One region of the Isoptericola nanjingensis genome, then DNA from elsewhere that is predicted to be linked to it. Evidence: riboswitches for the same ligand, from Rfam matches in the RefSeq annotation. Region 1 holds a riboswitch; each other region holds the start of a gene.
What was found. Region 1 has a riboswitch for thiamine pyrophosphate ahead of ACQP6G_RS09475 (ECF transporter S component). Riboswitches for the same ligand answer to the same signal wherever they lie in the genome.
Positions count from the first base shown of each region.

Region 2: linked by a shared signal. The riboswitch ahead of ACQP6G_RS06700 (bifunctional hydroxymethylpyrimidine kinase/phosphomethylpyrimidine kinase) and the one ahead of ACQP6G_RS09475 (ECF transporter S component) in region 1 are both predicted to bind thiamine pyrophosphate.
Region 3: linked by a shared signal. The riboswitch ahead of ACQP6G_RS17910 (thiamine ABC transporter substrate-binding protein) and the one ahead of ACQP6G_RS09475 (ECF transporter S component) in region 1 are both predicted to bind thiamine pyrophosphate.

Region 1 is NZ_JBNOZL010000004.1:285,329-292,187, reverse strand. Features, by position in the region: gene ACQP6G_RS09495 (MFS transporter) at 1-751, opposite strand, end outside; gene ACQP6G_RS09490 (class I SAM-dependent methyltransferase) at 808-1,416, opposite strand; gene ACQP6G_RS09485 (CbiQ family ECF transporter T component) at 1,480-2,175, opposite strand; gene ACQP6G_RS09480 (ATP-binding cassette domain-containing protein) at 2,172-3,653, opposite strand; gene ACQP6G_RS09475 (ECF transporter S component) at 3,628-4,266, opposite strand; TPP riboswitch at 4,260-4,371, opposite strand; tRNA gene ACQP6G_RS09470 (tRNA-Ala) at 4,515-4,587, opposite strand; gene ACQP6G_RS09465 (histidine phosphatase family protein) at 4,678-5,367, opposite strand; gene rsfS (ribosome silencing factor) at 5,364-5,810, opposite strand; gene ACQP6G_RS09455 (hypothetical protein) at 5,807-6,859, opposite strand, start outside.
Region 2 is NZ_JBNOZL010000003.1:259,255-266,113, reverse strand. Features, by position in the region: gene ACQP6G_RS06705 (ABC transporter ATP-binding protein) at 1-1,728, opposite strand, end outside; gene ACQP6G_RS06700 (bifunctional hydroxymethylpyrimidine kinase/phosphomethylpyrimidine kinase) at 1,881-3,590, opposite strand; TPP riboswitch at 3,581-3,711, opposite strand; gene ACQP6G_RS06695 (hypothetical protein) at 3,846-4,499, shown strand; gene ACQP6G_RS06690 (YcnI family copper-binding membrane protein) at 4,589-5,389, shown strand; gene ACQP6G_RS06685 (copper resistance CopC family protein) at 5,386-6,033, shown strand; gene ACQP6G_RS06680 (coiled-coil domain-containing protein) at 6,191-6,859, shown strand, end outside.
Region 3 is NZ_JBNOZL010000009.1:2,419-9,277, reverse strand. Features, by position in the region: gene ACQP6G_RS17930 (sensor histidine kinase) at 1-425, shown strand, start outside; gene ACQP6G_RS17925 (response regulator) at 422-1,123, shown strand; gene ACQP6G_RS17920 (ABC transporter ATP-binding protein) at 1,136-1,933, opposite strand; gene ACQP6G_RS17915 (ABC transporter permease) at 1,933-3,735, opposite strand; gene ACQP6G_RS17910 (thiamine ABC transporter substrate-binding protein) at 3,711-4,784, opposite strand; TPP riboswitch at 4,856-4,960, opposite strand; gene ACQP6G_RS17905 (DUF4235 domain-containing protein) at 5,120-5,386, shown strand; gene ACQP6G_RS17900 (PAS domain-containing protein) at 5,418-6,197, opposite strand; gene ACQP6G_RS17895 (sulfite exporter TauE/SafE family protein) at 6,349-6,859, opposite strand, start outside.

The DNA of each region.
Region 1 (6,859 bases):
CCTCGGCGTCGAGCCCCAGGTGCTCGCCCCACAGCGGGATGACGGTCTGGCGTGCGCCGCGCACGGCGCTCACCAGCAGGATGGCGACGCCGAGGGTCGCGAACAGCTGCCGGTGCTCGCGCGCGACCGCGGCGATGGACACGCGCTGCCGGCCGGCGGGCCGCGGCAACGGGGCGTCGGCCCGCGGCTCCGGCCGCACCAGGGCGATGACCAGCACCGCCACCAGGGCCGAGCCGGTGCCCAGCCAGAACGCGCCGTGCAGCGACGTCGCGGCGATCACGGCGGCGCCGGCGAACGGCCCCAGGAACAGGCCGATGCGGTGCACCCCGGCGAGCGTCGACATGACGCGCGCCCGCCGCAGCGGCGGCGTGATCTCCGTCAGGTACGCCTGCCGGGCGAGGTTGAACACGGCGTTCGCCGCGCCGAGGGCGAGCACGCCCAGCGCCAGGCCCCACAGCGCCGAGGACAGCGCGATCGTCGTGAACGCCACGACGGCGACGCTGCCGGCGACCAGCATCGCCACCCGGTCGCCGAGGCGCTGGGAGAGGGCGCCGGCCGGCAGGTCGAACGCGATCTTGCCGAGCGGCAGCAGCGCGGCCACGAGCCCGGCGACCGTGAGGGTCGCGCCGCGGCCGGTGGCGGTGACCGCCACGACCGGCAGCAGCGCGCCGATGCCGATCTCCAGCACCAGGGTGGGGAGGAACGCCCCGAGGACGACGCTACGGAAGGGGAAGAGGGGCGGGGACGGCACGCCCCCTTCCTATCGCACGGGACCTGTCCGAGGCCCGTCCGTTCACGGACGTCTCGTCACGCGCGCCGCGTCGTGAGGAGCAGCGCCGGCAGGCTGAGCTCCTCCCCCGCGGTGCGCGCGGCGATCTCGGCGTCCGAGACCACCGTGGCCGACCACGCGGGCCCCTCGAACGCCGCGCGCAGCCGGGCGCCGGTCGTGCCCCAGCCCAGCCCGGCGTCCACGGACATCGCGAGCACGGCGACGAGCGCGTCGGGCCGGCAGATCGCCTCCAGCCCCGCCACGTAGGCCGCGCGCCCGGCGTCGTCCAGGGTGTGCAGCAGCCCCGAGTCGAGGACGGTCCGCGGCCGGAGGTCCAGGCGGTCGAGCCGGCGGGCGTCCGCGACCTCGAAGCGCACCTCGCCCGGCGGGTCGAGGATCGACTCCGCGGCCCGCTCCCGCGCGCGGGAGATCGCGTGCGCCGCGGCGTCCACGCCCACCACCCGGTGGCCCGCCCGAGCGACGGCGAGAGCCAGCACGCCCGTGCCGCACCCGACGTCGAGGACCGGGTCCGCGAGCACCGACCGGCGCACGAGCGCCAGGAGCGCGGGCTGCGGACGGCCGATCTCCCACGGCGGCGGGGCGTCGGCAGCGTACAGGGCGTCGAAATCGTGCACCTGGCGGGCCATGGAGCACCTCCCGCTGCCCATTCTGCGCCCCACGGCTCCTGGGCGGCGCCTCCCGCGCGACCGCTACCCGACGAGGACGGCGAACGGCAACGCCGCGACGAGCGCGCCGCCGGCGAGCACGACGGTGTCGGTGCGGGTCCACGGCGCCGGCTCCGCCCAGGTGCGGTGGTGGGCGGAGGCGAAGCCGCGGGCGTCCATCGCGACGGCCATGGCGGCCGCGTCGCGCAGGGTGGCGGCCAGGACCGCGAACGTCACGGACGCCGCGTGCCGGGCCCGCGAGAGCGGGCCCCGGCCGGGCCCGACGCCGCGCGACCGGCGGGCTCGCGACGCCTGCTCCCACACCGCACCGAGCCGCTCGAACCGCTGCAGCGCCGCGGCGACGCCGACGACGGAGCGCGCCGGCAGGCGCAGCCGCTGGCCGAGCTGGTCGGCCAGCCCGCTCGGGTCGACGAGCGGGGCGAGCGCCACGCCCGGCAGCGCGAGCACCGCGATGCGGGCCCCCGCGACGCCGGCCTCCACCGGGTCGCGGCCGCCGAGCAGCCAGGTGGACCACGCCACCGACGCGATGGCGACGACGACCGCGAGGTACCGGGCCGGCGACCCGGCCCCGCGCGGCAGGAGCAGCAGCCCGAACGCCAGGCAGGCGCCCAGCGCGACGCCGGCGCTCGCGACGTCCCGGACGCCCAGGGAGGCGACCAGCCCGAGCAGCCCGAGCGCCACGAGCACGAGGGCGTTCACGCGCCCCAGCACACCGGTCATGCCGCCACCGCCTGTCGCTCGCGTGCCGGGCCGCCGAGCTGCACCTGGTGCCCGGCGAGGGCGACGAGGTGCGCGTCGTGGGTGCTGGCCGCGACGGTGGCGCCATGCCGGGCGGCGGCGGTGGCCCACCCCGCCACCGCCGCCCAGGTCCCCCGGTCCTGGCCGACGGTCGGCTCGTCCAGCAGCACGAGCCCCGGCCGGTGCGCGAGCGCGGCCGCCAGCGCGAGCCGCCGCTGCTCGCCGCCGGACAGCCGGAACGGGTGCGCGTCGGCGAGATGGTCCAGGCGCAGCAGCGCGAGCACCTCGTCCACGTCCACCCGGACGCCGAGGCGTCGGCCGGTGAGCTCCACCTCGTCCCGCACGCGCAGGGCGAGCAGGCCGTGCTCCGGGTGCTGCGGCACCCAGCCGCACGACCGCGCGAGGTCTCGCGAGCGGGCCGTACGCCCCGGAGCTCCCCGCACCACGCCGGCGGTCGGCCGCAGGTGCCCCGCGAGGGTGGCGACGAGCGTGGACTTCCCCGCCCCCGAGGGCCCCGTGACGGCCGTGAGGAGCCCCGCAGGCAGCCGCGCGGCCACGCCGTCGAGCGCCCGCGTGGTGGTACGGCCGCGCAGGCCGCGCGTCGTCAGGTCGACCTCGAGGGAGTCGACCGAGACCTCCGGCCCGGCGCCGTCCGGCGCGACCAGCGCGGCCGGGACGGGCAGCGGATCGGGCGCCGCCACCCCGGGCAGCCAGACGCCGGCGCGCGTCAGGTCACCGCGCGGGCCGGCCGCGCCGTCGCTCAGCGCGGCGGGCGCGACGTCGTGCGTGACCCGGCCCGCCGGCCCGAGCACCACGACGCGGTCCAGGTGCTCGAGCCACGGCCCGACGTGGTGGTCGACCACCACGAGGGAGGTGCCCGTGCCCTCCAGCGCGCCGACGACGGCGGCGCGGACCTCGGCCGCGGCGGCGGGGTCGAGCATCGCGGTCGGCTCGTCCAGGAGCAGCAGGCCCGGGGCGCTCGCCAGCGCCCCTGCGAGCGCGAGCCGCTGCAGCTCGCCGCCCGAGAGGGCCGAAGTCGGCCTGTCGGGCGGGTACCGCAGCCCGACCCGGTCGAGAGCCTCCCGGGCCCGACGCCAGATCTCGTCCCGCGGCAGGCCGGAGTTCTCGGGGCCGAAGGCGGCGTCCCGGCCGATCCGGGCCGCGACGACCGCGGAGCCCGGGTCCTGCGGCACGAGCCCCACCCCGCCGTCCACGTGGACGGTGCCGGACAGGTCGCCGGGCAGCGGGTCCCCCAGGACCCCCGCGAGGGCGTGCAGCACGGTCGACTTGCCCGCCCCGCTCGGCCCGACCAGGCCGATGCGCTCCCCCGCGCCGACGGTGAGGTCGAGGCCCTCGATCGTCGGGACCCGGCGCCCGGTGGGCCGCCAGCTCAGCCCCCGCACGCGCGCCCGGACGTCGTCGCGCGCCACGCCGTCAGGCCCGGGCGCGATCGGCGGCACGACCGACGCCGCGGTCGGCGAGGTCGCGCCCCGGCCCGAACGCGTCGAGCACGCCGGCCCGCGCGAGGGAGCGCACGAGCGCCGCGCCTCCCAGGCCCGCGAGCAGCGCGCCGGACAGCGCGAAGAGGCCCAGGTACGCCAGCCGGAAGCCCCACGCCCAGTCCGGGTAGTAGGCGAACCACTCGTAGACGGCGCCGCACGCGCCCGCCGCCGCACCCGCCAGGGCCGCGACGGCGGTGCCGAACCGGCGATAGAGGAACAGGGCGAGCACGAGCTCGGCGCCGAACCCCTGGACGACGCCGGAGACGATCGCCGAGAAGCCCCAGCCGGCGCCGAGCAGCGCCTCGACGCTCGCGGCGACGACCTCGGTGAGCAGCGCCGCGCCCGGGCGGCGGACGATGAGGCCGCCCAGCACGCCGCCGAGCAGCCAGCCGCCCCCGAGCAGCCCGGTGGCCGGCGGGAAGGCGACCGCCAGCCCGGCGGAGAGCAGGTGGTAGAGCTGGGTCCAGCCCCAGAAGACGACACCGACGGCCACGCCGAGCATGGCCACGGTGACGAGGTCGACGGTCCGGTACCGCGGGGACGCGCTGCGCAGAGAGATGGGCGCGGACATTCCAGGTAACTCCCTTCGCCGGTGCTAACCGGAGCAGGTTCCAAGGGTCTGCGGCTGTGCCCGCACTCTCAGCGCCCCTTCGACGGCGCTCCCCTGTCATGGGTGTCTTCAGATGTGACGGCCGACGACGCGGCCGCAGGTCCGACCCTAGGCGACGTCGGCGTCCGCGCAAGACCGTCCCGCACCGTGAAACCCCTGGTCACGCAAGAAGGCCCGGAACCATGAGGTTCCGGGCCTTCTCGTCGGGGTGGAGCTGAGGGGACTCGAACCCCTGACCCCCTGCATGCCATGCAGGTGCGCTACCAGCTGCGCCACAGCCCCGAGAACCGACTCTCGCGACCGCGGACGGCCAGGCGATTCGTCTGATTCGGTGTGTTCCTCCGGGCTTGCGCCCCTCGGAACGTCGATATCTTAGGCAGACTTCGGGCCAGGTTCCAAATTCCAGTCCGGTCCCGCCTGCCAGCGGTCCAGGGGGTACCCCGCGCCCACGTTGTGCGCCACGAGGCGCCATGCCGGCACGGCGCCCTCCCCGGCACGGTGCAGGTGCGACCAGTGCACGTTGTGCATGCCCGCCAGCCCGCGCCATGTGGTCGGGTCGAGCCCGAGCAGCGCCGTCACCGCCAGCGAGATGGCGGCCCCGTGCGACACGAGGACGAGCGTCGCGTCGTCGGCCAGGTCCGCGGCGTGCTCGGCCACGGCCTCGGCCATGCGCTGCGCGACCGCCGCCTTCGTCTCGGCCCCCGCCCCCACGGGCTCGGCACCGAGGCGCCAGGCTGCGTACTCCTCGGGCCAGCGCTCCTGCAGCTCGGCGCCCGTGAGGCCCTCCCAGGCGCCGAAGCCGCGCTCGCGCAGGCGCTCGTCCGTCACCAGGGGCTCCCCGCCGAGCGCGTCCGCGTACGCGGACGCCGTCTCGACGGCGCGGCCCAGGTCGGACGACACGATGCGCGTCGCGCGGTGCGACGACGCGAGCGCGGAGCCGCCCTCCGCCGCCTGCCAGCGTCCGACCTCGTCGAGCGGGATGTCGATCTGCCCCTGCAGCCGCAGGGAGGCGTTGTAGGCGGTGCGGGCGTGCCGCAGCAGGACGACGGTGCCGGCCGTCACCGCTCGTCGCCCGCGAGACGGATCGCGCCGTCGCCCCCGCCGTCGCCGTACTCGGCGGCGGCCGCCGCGCCGTCGCCGCCGCGGGCGTCCTCCGGCAGCTCGACCGCCGGGCAGTCCTTCCACAGGCGCTCGAGCGCGTAGTACACGCGGTCCTCGGCGTGCTGCACGTGGACGACGACCTCGCCGAAGTCGAGCAGCACCCATCGCGCCTGCGCCTTGCCCTCGCGGCGGATCGGCTTGGACCCGGCGAGGAACATCGCCTCTTCGACGGCGTCCACGATGGCCGAGACCTGCCGCTCGTTCGTGCCCGAGGCGATGAGGAACACGTCGGTGAGCACCAGCTGGTCGCTCACGTCCAGCGCGATGATCTCCTGCGCCTTGCGGTCCGAGGCGGCCCGAGCGGCGACGATCGCCAGCTCGACGGCGCGGGGGCTGGCGGTCATGCAGCGGCTCCGGGGTGCTCGTACGGGAGGACGACGCTCGCGGGTGCGGCGCCGTCGGTCGTGAAGTCCTGGGCGCCGTTGTCGCCGAGCAGCAGCTTCCAGACCAGGAGCCCCAGCACGAACGCGACGACCACGAGGACGATGTAGTGCAGCCAGGTGTAGGACGCCTCGGGCTCGTCCCAGTCCTCGTCGTCGTCCTCGTCGTCCAGCGGCGCGGCCGAGCGCGCGCGGACGGGCTGCTCCGACGCGACCAGCGCGTCGAACGGGGACGCGGCGGGTCGCTCCGGCGCGGCCGCCGGCAGGGCGGCCCCCGCCGTGGGGCGCGACGGCGGCACGGACGCGGGCCGCTCCGTGGTCGGGCTGGCCCAGGGCAGCGGGGGCGCCGCCGACGTGGGTGCGGCGGTCGGCGCCGGGCTCGGGGCCGCCTGGGCGGGCGGCGCCGACGCCGGGGCCGACGTGGTGCCGAACGGCGAGGAGGTGCCCGTCGTCGCGAACGGGGAACGGCGGGCGGGGCCGTCGGGGCGCGGCGCCACCGTCGCCGGCGGGCTGGCCGCCGGGGCCGCTGGCGCGGCGCTCGACGGGGCGGCCACCGGGGGCAGGCCGTACCCGGTGGCGGAGCCCGCCGGGGCGGCGCCCTGGTCACGGCGGGTCGAGGGGCGCGCGGGCGGCGCGGCCGGGGCGCTGGACGGCGCCGCGGGGCGCACCGGGGGCGTCGGGGCGACGGCGCGGGACATCTCGCCGGTCGGTCGCTGGATCGGGGCCAGCCGACCGGTCTCGTCCAGCCCGCGCACCCCGGCGGAGGTGGACGGCGGCCGCACCATCGGCGCGGGCGCGGGGGCGGGCGCCGGGCTCTGCTCGCGGAGGGAGCGGCGGGACGGCGCCCCGGCCGCCGGCGCGGAGAACCGCGGCGCCGGCGCCGGCCCGGCGGGCGGGGCGAACGGCGACCTCGCCGCGGAGGGCGCGCCGTGCTCGGGCCCGGACGGCGCCGGCGGAACGGCGCTCGCCTGCGCGGCGGCGGCCGCCTGCTCCCGCTCGCGGATCTCGCGGCG
Region 2 (6,859 bases), on a different contig from region 1:
CGCGATGGCCCGGGCGAGCGCCAGCCGCTGCCGCTGCCCGCCGGACAGGGACAGCCCTTCCTCCCCGATGCGGGTCTCGACGCCCTGCGGCAGGTCGGCGACGAAGCCCGCCTGCGCCACCTCGAGCGCCTCGTGCAGGCGCCGCTCGCGCTCCTCCTCCGGCACGGCGTCGGGGCCGGCCTCCGGGACGCCGAGCAGCACGTTGTCCCGCACCGACGCGGAGAACAGCGTGGGGTCCTCGAACGCGACCGCGACGGCGCGGCGCACGTCGTGCCGTCGCAGGCGCCGCACGTCCACGCCGTCGAGCAGCACCTCGCCGCCGGTGACGTCGAAGATGCGCGGCACCACCATCGCGAGGGTGGACTTGCCCGAGCCGGTGAGGCCGACGAGCGCCGTCGTCGTGCCGACGGGGAGCTCGAGGTCGACGTGCGCGAGGACCGGGCGCGCCGCGTCCTCGTAGCGGAACGTGACGTCGCGGAGCTCGACGTGGCCTCGCGCCGGGCCGGGCTCGGCGGGGTCGGCCGGGTCGGCCAGCGGGTTCGGGGTCTCCATCACCTCGAAGAAGCGGTCGACGGCGGTGCGCGCGTTGAGCGTCATCGACAGGGTCATCCCGAGGTCGACCACGGGGCCGTTGATCACGGCCGTCGTCAGGAAGAAGGCGACGAGGCCGCCGACGGTGATCTGCCCCTGGGCGGCGAGCACCGTGCCGAGCACGAGGCAGACGGCCAGCGTGACCTCGGGGATGAGCTGCAGCGACGTGGTGACGGTGGCCTGGTTCCCCGCCTTGCGGATCTCCGTGCGACGCAGCTCCTCCGCCTGGTCGGTGAACGAGTCGAGGGCGTCGCGCCCGCGGCCGAACGCCTTGAGCACGCGGATGCCGTGCACGGACTCCTCGACCGTGGTGGCGAGGTCGCCCGACTGGTCCTGCGACAGGCGTGCGATGACGCGGTACCGCCGCGAGAAGCGGAACGCGATGACCGTCACCGGGATCGCGCCCGCGAGGTACACGAGGCCGAGCCAGCCGGCGGTGGCCAGCAGGATGCCCACGCCGACCACGATCGTCACGATGCTGACGACGAGCTGCAGGACGCCGAAGACCAGCCAGCGGCGCAGCAGGCCGAGGTCGCCCATGATCCGGCTCAGCAGCTGCCCGCCGGGCCACCGGTCGTGGAACGCGACGGGCAGGTCCTGCAGGTGGCGGAACAGCGCCATCCGCAGCTCTGCCTCGACCCGCGTGCCGGGGTACATCACGAGGTTGCGGCGCAGCAGGACGAACCCGGCCTCCGCGATCCCCAGCACGAGCACGAGGAGCACCGGCACCACGAGGGCGCCGAGGTCGTGGGCGGCGGCGCCCTCCGCGAGGGGGCCCTCGACGAGGGCCTGCAGCACGCGGGGGATCGCCAGCGCGGCGAGGCTCGCGCCGAGCGCCGAGAAGAGGCCGCCGACCATGCGCGGCAACGCGGGCCGGACGTATGGGTAGAGCCGGCGCACGGACGCGAACGTGGAGAGCTCGGAGCCCGCGGGGGCGACGGCCGCCGCGGGGACGACGGCGGCCGCGGGGGCGGCGCCCGGCCGGCCGGGCGGGCCCTCGGCGCGACCCGGCGGTGTGCCGGGCGCGGCGGGACGGCGGGGAGCGGAGGAGGCGGGGCTCCTCCTGGGACTTTCGGAGGGATCGGCGCGGCGTGCGCCTCGGCTGCGGCTGCGCGAAGTGCGCTTCGTGTCGGGCATCACATCCATTCTGTCACTCGCCTCCGACACGCTTGCCCCGATCACGCGGTGGGTCCCAGAACCGGGACACCGCTTACCGCCGCGTGATCCCGCCGTCCGGCAGGACGGCGGGGCCCGCGACCGGCCCCACGACGGGGCCGGCGAGGCTGCGGTCAGCCCACCGCGACGCGGTCGGCGGGGCGCCCGTCGACGTCCTCGGCCGCGCCTTCCGTGCCCGCTGTGCCGGGGAGGCCCGTCTGGTCGAAGAACGCCAGCTCGTGCTCGCACGCCGCGCGGAACGCCGCCGCCATCCGGTCCCGGGTGGACGCGTCGGACGCCGCGGCGGCGCGGCGCAGGATCGCGACGGCCTCCCGCGTCGCGCCCGCGAACGCGTCGTCCGCGTAGGTGCCCAGCCACGCCGCGTACGGGTGGCCCGCGTGGTTGCGGGCGGCCAGCCGCTCCCCCACGTCCTGGTAGATCCAGTAGCAGGGCAGGACGGCGGCCACGAGGGTCGCGTAGTCGTCGCCGGCCGCGCGCAGGTGGTCGAGGTAGGCGGCCGTCGTGGCGCTGGCGGGCACGTCCTGCGGCTCCCCGCCCAGCCAGCGCGTGTGGAGGTCGAGCTCCGTCACCAGGGCGCCGTGCGCGCCACCGGCCCAGAACGCCTGCTCGGCCCGCGTGGGCGCGAGCTCGCTCGCCCGCGCGAGGCAGCGCGCGTAGTCGCGCAGGTAGAGCGCGTCCTGCTCCAGATAGGTGCGGAAGTGGTCGGGGTCGAGGGTCCCGTCGCCCAGCGACCGGACGAACGCCAGGTCGTCGATCGCGGCACGCACGTCCGCGGCGTCGTCCCACCACCGGGCGACGACGTCCTCCGCGCCCGCACCGGCCGCACGGGCCGCACGGGACGGCGCCTGGGGTTCCGCGCCGCCCGCGCGCAGCCCCACCAGGTGGTCGACGGGGCCGTTCCCGCCGCCGACGCGCAGGGCCTCCCCCGCCCGGATCGCCCTGGTCAGCCAGGCCTTCGTGCCGCGCAGCGCCTCCGCCCAGTCGCCCGTGCGCGCGTACCGGGCGGCCAGCCCGCTGGACAGCGAGCAGCCGGTGCCGTGGGTGGAGGTGCTGGTCAGGCGCGGGCCGGGGAGCTCCACGAGCACGCCCTGCGGGCCGACGAGGGCGTCCGGGGCGCCCTCCTCCCTCGCGTCCGGACGCGCGAGCAGGTGGCCGCCCTTCGCCACCACCAGGACCCCGTGCCGGGCGGCCAGCCGTCGCGCCTGCTCGAGGGCGGCGGGCCAGTCCGCGGCGGGGGGCTCCTGCGCGAGGACCGCGAGCTCGGGCAGGTTCGGCGTCACGACGTCCACCCGGCCGAGCAGGTCCCGCACGGCGTCCTCGGCCGCCGGGTCGAGCAGCCGGTCCCCGCTGGTCGCCACCATGACCGGGTCCAGGACGACGGCGGGGCGCGCGGTCGTGCCCGACCGGTCGGACGTGGCGTGCGACAGCGCGTCGAGCCACGCGGCCACCGCCCGGGCCACCGGGGCCGAGGCGAGCATCCCGATCTTCACGGCGTCGACGGTCACGTCGTCGGTGACGGCGTCGAGCTGCGCGGCGAGGAACGCGGCGGGCGGCAGGTGCACGTCGCGCACGCCGCGGGTGTTCTGCACGGTCAGAGCCGTGACGGCGGCCATCCCGTAGCCGCCCGCGGCCGCGATCGACTTGAGGTCGGCCTGGACGCCCGCGCCCCCGGACGGGTCGGACCCGGCGACCGCCAGGACGCGGGGCCGGCTGCCCGTCCGGAGCGCCCTCGTCGGCGACGAGACGGGAGCGGGGGCGGCGTGAGCAGGGGTGGTGCTGCCGGCGCGGCCGGCGGAGCTGTCTTCAGGTGCGCGCGCACTCATGTCGACATCCCTTCGCTAGTACGAGCTAGATCAGGTTCGACGGGTGTGTTCTCAGCGCCCGCCGGCCGGCCGTGACGAAGTCGCGGCGATGACCGGTCGGGACGCACCCCGTGTCGTGGCGCCCACCGTAGCCCAGGTCGGCACCGGCGGGTCCGGCGTCCCGCGCGGGTGCGTCGTTCCTGGCTCCGCCGTCGTCCGGGCGGCCGCCCGGGGCGAAACTGCAGGTCCCGGCCGACGCCGCGGTAGGGTGCGGGGGTGCCCGTGGTCGTCCGTCGTGTGCGCGAGCTCCTCGTCGCCGGCACGACGCTCAGCATCGCGGCCGCCGCCCACCTGCTGGCCGGCGGCGCGCTCCCCGGGGCACCCCTCGCCTGGCTCGTCGTCGCGGCGCTCACGGCGCCGCTCGCGGTGTGGACCGCGCGCCGCAGGCTGACCCTCCAGCGCCTCCTGCCGGCGATGGTCGCGCTGCAGCTCGTCCAGCACACGACGTTGTCCGTGCTCGGCGCGGCGGGCACGGGCGCTCCCTCGGCACCGCTCCCGACCCCGGGCACCACCCTGGACGGGCACGCGCTCCACGCCATGGGCCCGGGCTCCCTCGCGCCCGCGACGGGCGGCGGGCTGCTGCATCACGCGGGCGACGCCGGGACGACGTCCTGGATGCTCGCCGCGCACGCCGCCGCGGTGCTGCTCACCGCCCTGCTGCTCGCGGCGGGCGACCGGGCGGCCCTCACCGTCGTCGGGCACCTGCGGCACGTCGCGCTCCTCGTGCAGGAGCCGCCGGTGCTGCCGGTGGTCCGCGAGCCCGCCGTCGTCGTCGGGCGCACCTGGCGCCCCCACCCGGCCCGCGTCCGCCGGCGCACGCCCCCACGAGGACCCCCGCTGCTCCCGGGCGCCCTCGCGCGCGCCGCCTGACCCTGCCCTGGTCCGTCGTCGGACGGGGGCGGGTCCCTCGCCGTCCCACGACCGCCTGACACACCTGACAGCCAGGAGCAGAAGAACCCATGTCCAGGACCACCCCTGTCATCACCCGTGCCCTCCGCCCGCGCCGCCTCGTCGGCGCGGCCGCGCTCGCCCTCCCCGCCCTCGTGCTCGGCGCGACCGCCGCGTCCGCGCACGTGACCGTGACCCCCGACGCGGCCGAGGCCGGGTCGTACGCCACCCTCACCTTCAAGGTCCCGAACGAGTCCGCCGAAGCGTCGACCACCGCGGTGCAGGTCGACCTGCCCACCGACACCCCCTTCACCAGCGTGTCCGTCGAGCCCGTGCCGGGCTGGACCGCGAAGGTCACCCAGGCGCCCCTGCCCGAGCCCGTCGAGGTGCACGGCACCACCGTCACCGAGGCGCCGGCGAGCATCGAGTGGACCGCCGACGACGCCGACGCCGGCATCGCGCCGGGCGAGTTCCTCCGGTTCACCGTGTCGGCCGGCGCGGTCCCGGACGGCGTGGAGGAGATCGTCCTCCCCGCCACCCAGACCTACTCCGACGGCGAGGTCGTCGCCTGGGACCAGGAGGCGTCCGGCGACGCCGAGCCCGAGCTCCCGGCCCCCGTCCTGCAGGTCGTCCCGGCCGCCGAGGACGGCGGCCACGGCGCGGCGTCGGCGGCCGGTGCCGGCGACGCCGCCACGGACGCGCACACCGACGCGGCGGCCGAGGACGGCGGCTCCGGCACCCTCCCGCTCGCGCTCGGCGCCGCGGGCCTCGGGCTCGGGCTGGTCGGCGCCGTCACCGGCGTGACCGCCCTCGCCCGGACGCGCGCACGGGCCACCGACACGGACGGCACGGACGGCACGGAGCAGCGATGAGCGCGCCGGACGGCCGCCCCGCCGCGCGACGCGCCCTCGCCGCGGCCGGGTCCTTCGCGCTCGCCCTGGGCCTCGGCGCGGCCGGCGTCGTCGGCGCGGCGGGGCCCGCGAGCGCCCACAACGTCGTCGTCGGGACCTCGCCCGCCTCGGGGACGACCGTGACCGAGCCACCGGAGTCCGTCGACGTGACGTTCGACGACGTGGTGCTCGACCTGTCCGCCGAGGGCTCCAGCACGGTGATCACCGTGACGGACGCCGACGGCACGGACCACGCGACGGGGTGCCCCACGACGCAGGACCGCACCGTGTCCGTCCCCGTCGCGCTGGGCGAGGGCGGCGAGTACACGGTCGACTGGCGGATCGTGTCGGCCGACGGGCACCCCACCAGCGGCGAGTACTCGTTCACCTACGAGCCGCCCGCCGGGACCGAGGCGGCCCCCGCGGCGGACGCGACGCCGTGCGCCCCGGCCGGGGGCGCGGACGAGGCGTCCGACGGTGCCGCGGAGGGCGCGTCGGCCGCCGCGGACGCCGGGGGCGGCGACGCCTCCGAGCTGGTCGTGGTGCTCGGCATCGCAGGCGGCGTCGTCGTGCTCGCCGGCGCGGCGGTGCTGGTGGCGCTGCGGCTCGCCCGACGTCGCGGCTGACGCGCCGCACCCCGCGACCTGTCAGGGCCAGGGCCGGAATGACCGCCGCGCCCTGGCCCTGACGGGTCGCCGTCGTGATGCTCCCGGGCGTCCGCGTCGTCGTCGGGTCGTCGTCGGTCGTCCCCGGACCCCGCCGGAGCCGCCTACGATGCCGAGCATGGATGCGGGGCAGATCGTCGGGATCGTGACGGGCCTGGTCGTGGTGGTCGTGCTGGTCACGGCGGTGGTCTTCTGGGCGGCACGACGCCGCAGGGCGGCGCGCGGGCGGGCAGAGGACCTCGAGGCGGAGCTGCAGCGCCTCGGCCTGGAGGCGGGCTCCGCCCTGGTGCGCGCGGACGAGCGGGCCCGCCTCGCGGAGGACGAGCTCGCCTTCGCCCAGGCGGAGCTCGGCGACCGGGAGACGCGCGAGCTCGCGCCCACGCTGCGGCGGGCACGCGAGCGCCTCTCCGAGGCGTTCCACCACAACCAGCTCCTGCACGACCACGTCCCGGACACCGACCAGCAGCGCCGGGAGTGGTCGGCGCGGATCGTCGACCTGTGCCGGTCGGCCGACGCGTCCTTGGACGAGCTCGACCGCGGGCTCGCCGCCCTGCGGCAGACGGTCCGCTCGACCCCCGACGCCGTCGACCGGGTCGACGCCGAGCTGGCCCGGGTGCGCGAGGCCGTACCCGCGGCACGCGCCGACCTCGAGCGGCTGCGCGAGCAGTACGCCGAGCGGGCCCTGCTGCCCGTCGCGGACAACCCCGAGCAGGCGGAGCGCCTGCTCGAGTTCGCGGGTCGCAGCACGGCGGCGGCCCGCAAGCGCCTCACGACCCAGCAGGTCGCG
Region 3 (6,859 bases), on a different contig from region 1:
CCGGCCCGGACGACCTCGGCCCCGTACCCGGCCTCGACGACGTGCGCCGGCTCGTCGACGACTCCCGCGCCGCCGGGACCGACGTGACGTACGAGCGCACGGGCGACGACGTCCCGCCGGCCACGGTCGCGACGGCCGTGTTCCGGGTCGTGCAGGAGTCGCTGACCAACGCGCGCCGGCACGCGCCGGGCGCGGCCGTGCGGGTGACCGTCGCGACCGCCCCGGGCGAGGTCCGGGTGCGGGTGGTGGACGACGGCGCGGCACCGGGCGCCGTCGCCCCGGACGGGGTGGGCACCGGCACGGGGCTGGTCGGGCTGCGCGAGCGCGCCACGCTGCTGGGCGGCACGCTGGCCACCGGGCCGAGCTCGGGCCCCGACGCGTCGCGCGGCTTCACGGTGGAGGCGTGGCTACCGTGGGACGCGTGACGACGACGCCCGGGCCCGGCCCGCTCCCCGCCACCGGCCCCGTGGACGAGACCCCCGTGCGGATCGTCCTGGTGGACGACGACGCGCTGGTGCGCGCGGGCCTGCGCCTCATGCTCGACGGCGCGCACGGGATGCGCGTGGTCGCGGAGGCCGCCGACGGGGCCGACGTGCCGGGCGTCCTGGACGCGCACCCGGCCGACGTCGTCCTCATGGACCTGCGCATGCCGGGCGTCGACGGCGTCACCGCGACCCGGCGGGTGCGGGCGCGCCCGGCGCCGCCGGCCGTCGTCGTGCTCACCACGTTCGACACCGCCGAGGAGGTGGGCGGGGCGCTGCGCGCCGGGGCCGCGGGCTACCTGCTCAAGGACATGCCGCCCGCCCGCATCGCCGCCGCCGTCCACGCGGCCGCCGCGGGCGAGCCGGTGCTGGCGCCCGACGTCGCGCGGCGGCTGATGGCCGCCGTCGCCGGCTCGGACGGGTCGCGCGACCGCGCCCGCGCCGCCCTGGACGCGCTCACCGCCCGCGAGCGCGACGTCGCCGTCGAGCTCGGCCTTGGCGCGTCGAACGCCGACATCGCGGCCCGGCTCTACCTCAGCGTGCCGACTGTGAAGGCGCACGTGTCGAGCGTGCTCGAGAAGCTCGGGCTGGAGAACCGCACGCAGGTCGCCCTGCTCGTGCACGACGCCGGCGAGGCATGAGCGCAGGCCCTGTCAGCCCCGCACGGGCTCCTCGGGGCGGCCGGGCACCGGCACGTCGCCGTCCGCGGACAGCCCCAGGAACTCCGCGACGCGCGGACTCGCGGGCGCGCGCAGCAGCACGTCGGGGGCGTCCACCTGGAGCAGCTGCCCGGCGTCCATGACGGCGACGCGGTCGGCGACGGTGAAGGCCTCGTCGTGGTCGTGCGTGACGAAGACGGCGGTGGTGCCGGTGGCCTGGAGGGTGTCGCGGACGTCGACGGCGAGCCGCTCGCGCAGGCGGCGGTCGAGGGCGGACAGCGGCTCGTCGAGCAGCAGCAGCCGCGGGCGGGGCGCGAGGGCCCGGGCGAGCGCCACGCGCTGCTTCTCCCCGCCCGACAGCGTCGCGACGGACCGGCGTTCGTAGCCCGCGAGCCCGACGTCGGCGAGCAGCTCGGCGACCCGCGCGGCCCGCTCGGCACGCGGCACGCCCAGGGTCTCGAGCCCGTAGGCCACGTTGCGGCCGACGTCCCGGTGCGGGAAGAGCTGGCCGTCCTGGAAGAGCAGGCCGAAGTTCCGCCGGTGCACGGGCACGCCCGCGAGGTCCGCGCCGTCGAACGCCACGGTGCCGCCCGCGAGCGGCTCCAGCCCGGCGACGGCGCGCAGCAGCGACGACTTGCCGCAGCCGCTCGGCCCGAGCAGCGCGACGATCTCGCCTGCCGCGACGTCGAGCGAGACGCCGTCCACCGCGACCGCCCCCGGTCGGCGGCGCGTGGCGCCGTACCGCACCACGGCGTCGCGCACGACGAGCCCCGTCGTCTGGCCCTGCTCCATCAGAACTCCCCTCCCGGCCGGTCGCCGCGCAGGCGCTCGGCCACCATCATGACGGTCGCGGTGAGCACGGCCAGCACCACGGACGCCGCGAGCGCCATCCCGTAGTTCTCGGCCCCGGGCCGCCCGATCAGCCGGTAGATCACCACAGGCAGCGTGGCCGTGTCGGGGCGGGCGAGGAACGACGTCGCACCGAACTCTCCGAGCGAGACCGCGAACGCGAACCCGATCGCCAGCCCCAGCGACCGCGCGCCCAGCGGGCCGTCGACGGTCCGCAGCACCCGCCCCGGCGCCGCGCCCAGCGTGGCGGCCGCCTCGCGCAGCCGCGGGTCGATGGCGCGCAGCACCGGCAGCATCGTGCGCACGACGAGCGGGATGGCGACGACGGCCTGCGCGATCGGGACGAGCGCGCCGGAGGTGCGCAGGTCGACGTCGAGCCCGAACGGCTTGTCCAGCGTGATGAGGAAGCCGAAGCCCACCGTCACGGCGGAGACGCCCAGGGGCAGCATGAACGCGGCGTCGAGCACCCCGACGGCGCTCCGCAGACCCGCCCGCCGCGGGCGACGCGACACGACGAGCGCCACGAGGCCGCCCACGACGACGGCGATCAGCGCGGCCCACGCCGCGGTGCGCAGCGAGTTGCCCAGTGCCTCCCAGACCGTGACGGTCAGGGCGTTGGGCCCGCCGGTGGTGCCGAGGGCCACGTAGTTGTCGAGGCCCCAGGAACCGTCGGGAGCCCGCAGCGACCGCGTGACGAGCCCCGCCATGGGCAGCACGAGCAGCCCGGCGACCACGACGAGGGTGACGAGCGCCGGCACGACGTCCGTGCCGTCGGCACCGGTGCGCAGCCGCAGCCGGTGCGCGGACACGCTGTCGCTCGTGAGGTGCAGGGCCCGCTCCCGGCGCGCCCGGGCGCGGGAGCTGACCAGCAGCGCGCCGGCCACCACGACGAGCTGCAGCACCGACAGCACCGCCGCCGAGCGCAGGTCGAGGAACTGGGTGGTGCGCGTCCAGATCTCCGTCTCGATCGTGCCGTAGCGCAGGCCGCCGAGGACGAGGACGACGCCGAACGCCGTCGCGCAGAACAGGAAGACGACCGCGGCGGCCGACGCGATCGCCGGGCCGAGCGCGGGCAGCGTCACGGTGCGGAACGCGCGCCACGGCGTGGCGCCGAGCGCGCGGGCGGCCTGCTCGGCGCGCGGGTCGAGCCGCTCCCACATGCCGCCGACGGTGCGCACCACGACCGCGTAGTTGAAGAAGACCAGGGCGAGCACGATGCCCGCGAAGCTCTCCTCCAGGTGCGCCCAGCCGAGCGGCCCGCCGGGGGCGAAGAGCGCGCGGAACGCGACGCCGACGACGACGCTCGGCAGCACGAACGGCACGGTCACCAGGCCGCGCACGAGGGTGCGCCCCGGGAACCGGCACCGGTACAGCACGTACGCGCCGGGCAGGCCGAGCAGCACCGACAGCGCCGTGCCCGTGATCGCCTGGGCGAGCGTCTGCCCGACGATCCGCCACGTGCGCTCCTGGGACAGCACCTCTGCGAAGCCGGACAGGTCGAGCTCCCGCCCCGCCGCGGTCTCGGTGAAGAACCCCTGCAGGACGAGCGACACCACCGGCCACGCGAAGAAGACCGCGAGGAAGCCCAGCGGGAGCGCGACGGCCGCGCCCCAGCCGAGCCACGCGCCCCATCGGTCTGCACCCCGCCGGGCGGCGCGCCACCGCGCCGCCCGGGCTGCCGGGCGGGCGGTGGCGCGCGGGACGCGGGGCACGGGGCGCGTCAGCCGACGACCGTCGCCGTCCACTGCTCGATCCACTCGTCGCGGTGCGCGGCGACGTCGGCGGGCGCCACCTCGAACGGCTCGTCGGCCAGGGGCGCGAACTGCTGCCAGTCGGCGGGCAGCTCCACGCCCGGGTCCGCGGGGTACATGTACATCTGGCCGGGCACGTCGGCCTGGAACTCGGCGCTCGTCAGGAAGTCCACGAGCTTCTCGGCGCCCTCGGGGTTCTCGGCGCCCGCCAGCACGCCCGCGTACTCGACCTGCCGGAAGCAGGTGTCGAGCATCGCGCTCGTGGCGGAGGTCTTCCCGTCGTCGCTCACGGTGAACGCGGGCGACGTCGCGTACGACAGCGCGATCGGGCGCTGCCCGCCCTCGCCGGCGCCGGAGAAGTCCACGTAGTACGCGTCCTCCCAGCTCTCGGCCACCTTGAGGCCGTTGTCGCGCAGGTCGGCCCAGTAGGCCTCCCAGCCGTCCGCGCCGAACGCGCCGATCGTCGCGAGCAGGAACGCGAGGCCGGGGGACGACGTCGCCGGATTGGTCACGACGGTGAGGTCCGCGTACTCCGGCTTCGCGAGGTCCTCGAGCGTCGTCGGGGGCGTGACGCCGTGCTTCTCGAACCAGCCGTCGTCAAGGTTCATGCACACGTCGCCCACGTCGACCGGCGTCAGCGTGCCCGCCAGGTCGTCGGGCGCGTAGGCCGCGACCTCCGGGGCGAGGTCGGCCGGCTGGTACTCCTCGAAGACCCCGGCGTCGACGGCCCGCGACGCGTACGTGTTGTCCACGCCGAAGACGACGTCGCCCAGCGGCGCGTCCTTGGTGAGCACGAGCTGGTTCACCAGCGTGCCCGCGTCGCCCGGGGCCACCTGCTCGACGGTGAGACCGGACTCCTTCTCGAACGCGGCCAGGACGTCGTCGGAGACGGCGAACGAGTCGTGGGTGACGAGCGTGACCGTGCTCGACGCCGCGCCGCTCGCGTCGTCCGTGGGCGTCCCGCCGCACGCCGCCAGCAGCGGCAGCAGGGCGACGACGCCCGCGGTGGCGGCCGTGGTCCGGGCCGTGGTCGTGAGCTTCATGCTGTCCTCCTCAAGGTGCGAGAAGGGGGTCCTGCGGGCACCCGGCACCGTCGTGGTGCGGCCGTCCGCAGGGAACGAGATTCCCGACTTCCTCCACCGGTGCTAACCGGGTCAGGTTCGAGGGTCTGCGGCGGTCCGCACTCTCAGCGCCGGTGGGCGCTCCCCTGTCGTATCACCACGAGCCTACCCGCCGACGCCGCGCTACCGTGGTGCAGTCCTCGGCCTCGGGGTGTGACGTGCCTGACGTGCCGTGACGCCGTCCGGCGGCCGCGGACGCACGCGAGACGACGCGCGGTCGTGCCGCGGCCGCGCCGGGACCTACCGAGGGAGAGCACGTGACGGACACCGAGCAGCCGCTGGGCGTGAAGGTCGGCACGGTGGTGCTGACGATCGCCGCCGGATGGGTCGCGCAGAAGCTGATCGGGGTGGTCTGGGAGAAGACGACGGGCAGCGTGGCGCCCACCAACGTGGACGACGACGAGATCTCGATCATCCAGGCCGTCACCTTCGCGGCGGTCTCGGGCGGGGTCGCGGTGCTCGCGAAGCGCCTCGCCCGCAAGGGCGCCGTGCGCGCGGCGGCCCGGTTCGTCCCCGGCCGCTGATCCCCCGCTCCTGACGGGCCCGCCCTGCGGGTCAGTGGCTCGCGCGCGGACGCCGGCGGGCGAGCTGCGCGTCGTGCCCGTGCGGCCGGTCCACCGGCCGCACGGTGGCGAGCGCCTGGCTGAGCCGGTCCGCCGCGTCCTGGGCCGGCGGGGCGGACCGCACCACCTCCGCCGCCGTGAGCGCGGCGTCGCGGTCCCCGACGGGCCGCGCGAGCCCTTTCATCACCTGTTCGCCCGCCGACTGGGCGGAGATCCCGACCTGCGCGCCGGCGTCCGCGAGCACCTCGGTGGCGACCGACTCGTCCACGCCGCACACCGCCATGATGGCTCCCTTGGCCTGCTCGGCGGCCGCGGCCGCGACGAACGCTCGGGACACGGCCCGGTGCGCCTCGCGCTCCAGCGCGTCCCGCACGACCGGGCTCGCGTCGATGACGTAGCCGACGATCTGCGACGACGCGCCGTCGGCCCCATGCCTTCCCTGTCCGGTCACGACGACGGTATGGGTGCGCCCGTGGTCGTCCACGACGCGGTGCGCCCCCGAGAACGGCCGCCCGGTGCCGAGCGCGACCACCGCCGTCCGGGAGAGCCGCTCGCGGTCGTCGGGATGCAGGTGGGCGCGCAGCACCTCCGGTCCCGGCGCGATCTTGCCCGGCTCGCGACCGAAGATCCGGAAGACCTCGTCCGACCACCACCACTCCCCCGTGGCGACGTCGACGCGGTACCGGCCGACGAGCAGCTGGCTCCCCGCACCCAGCAGCTCCGCGAGGGCGACGAGCTCGCGGCGCGGTGTGTCGTTGGTCGTGCTGGACATCGAGGCTCACCCCCAGTGCCGTGCAGCTGGGTCAGGCGCGCAGTTCTCCTGGCTTCACCACCGTACCGGGACGGCGCGACACCGCCACCGCACGGCGGGTGACGTGCGGTGGCGGTGTCGTCGGTGGCCTCGGCCGTGCCGGGGGCAGGCGTCAGGCGACCGTCGTCGCCGCGGCCTCGGGGTGCTCGCCGGCCGCCTCGGCCCGCTCCGCCGCGACCGCCTTGCGGTGCTCGCGGAACGAGTAGGCGACGGCGGCGGCCCAGCCGACCGCGATGAGCCCGAGGACGAGACCCCGCACGCCGTCGCTCACCGGGAACTCGTCGAGGCTCAGCAGGGTGCGGACGTTGGTGAGCACGATGATCCCGCCGACGGCGGAGCCGAGGACGCGCGGCGGCACCAGGCGGACGAGCCACGCCGCGATCGGCGCCGCGATCAGGCCGCCGATGAGCAGCGCCAGGGCCCAGGTCGGGTTGATGCCCGCGGTCCCAAGGCCGAAGAGGAAGCCGAGGCTCGCGGCGACGGCCACGAAGAACTCGCTGGTGTCGATCGAGCCGATCACCTTGCGGGGCTCCATGCGGCCGCTCGCGAGGATGGCGGGCGTGCCCACCGGCCCCCAGCCGCCGCCGCCCGTGGCGTCCATGAACCCGGCGACCAGGCCGAGC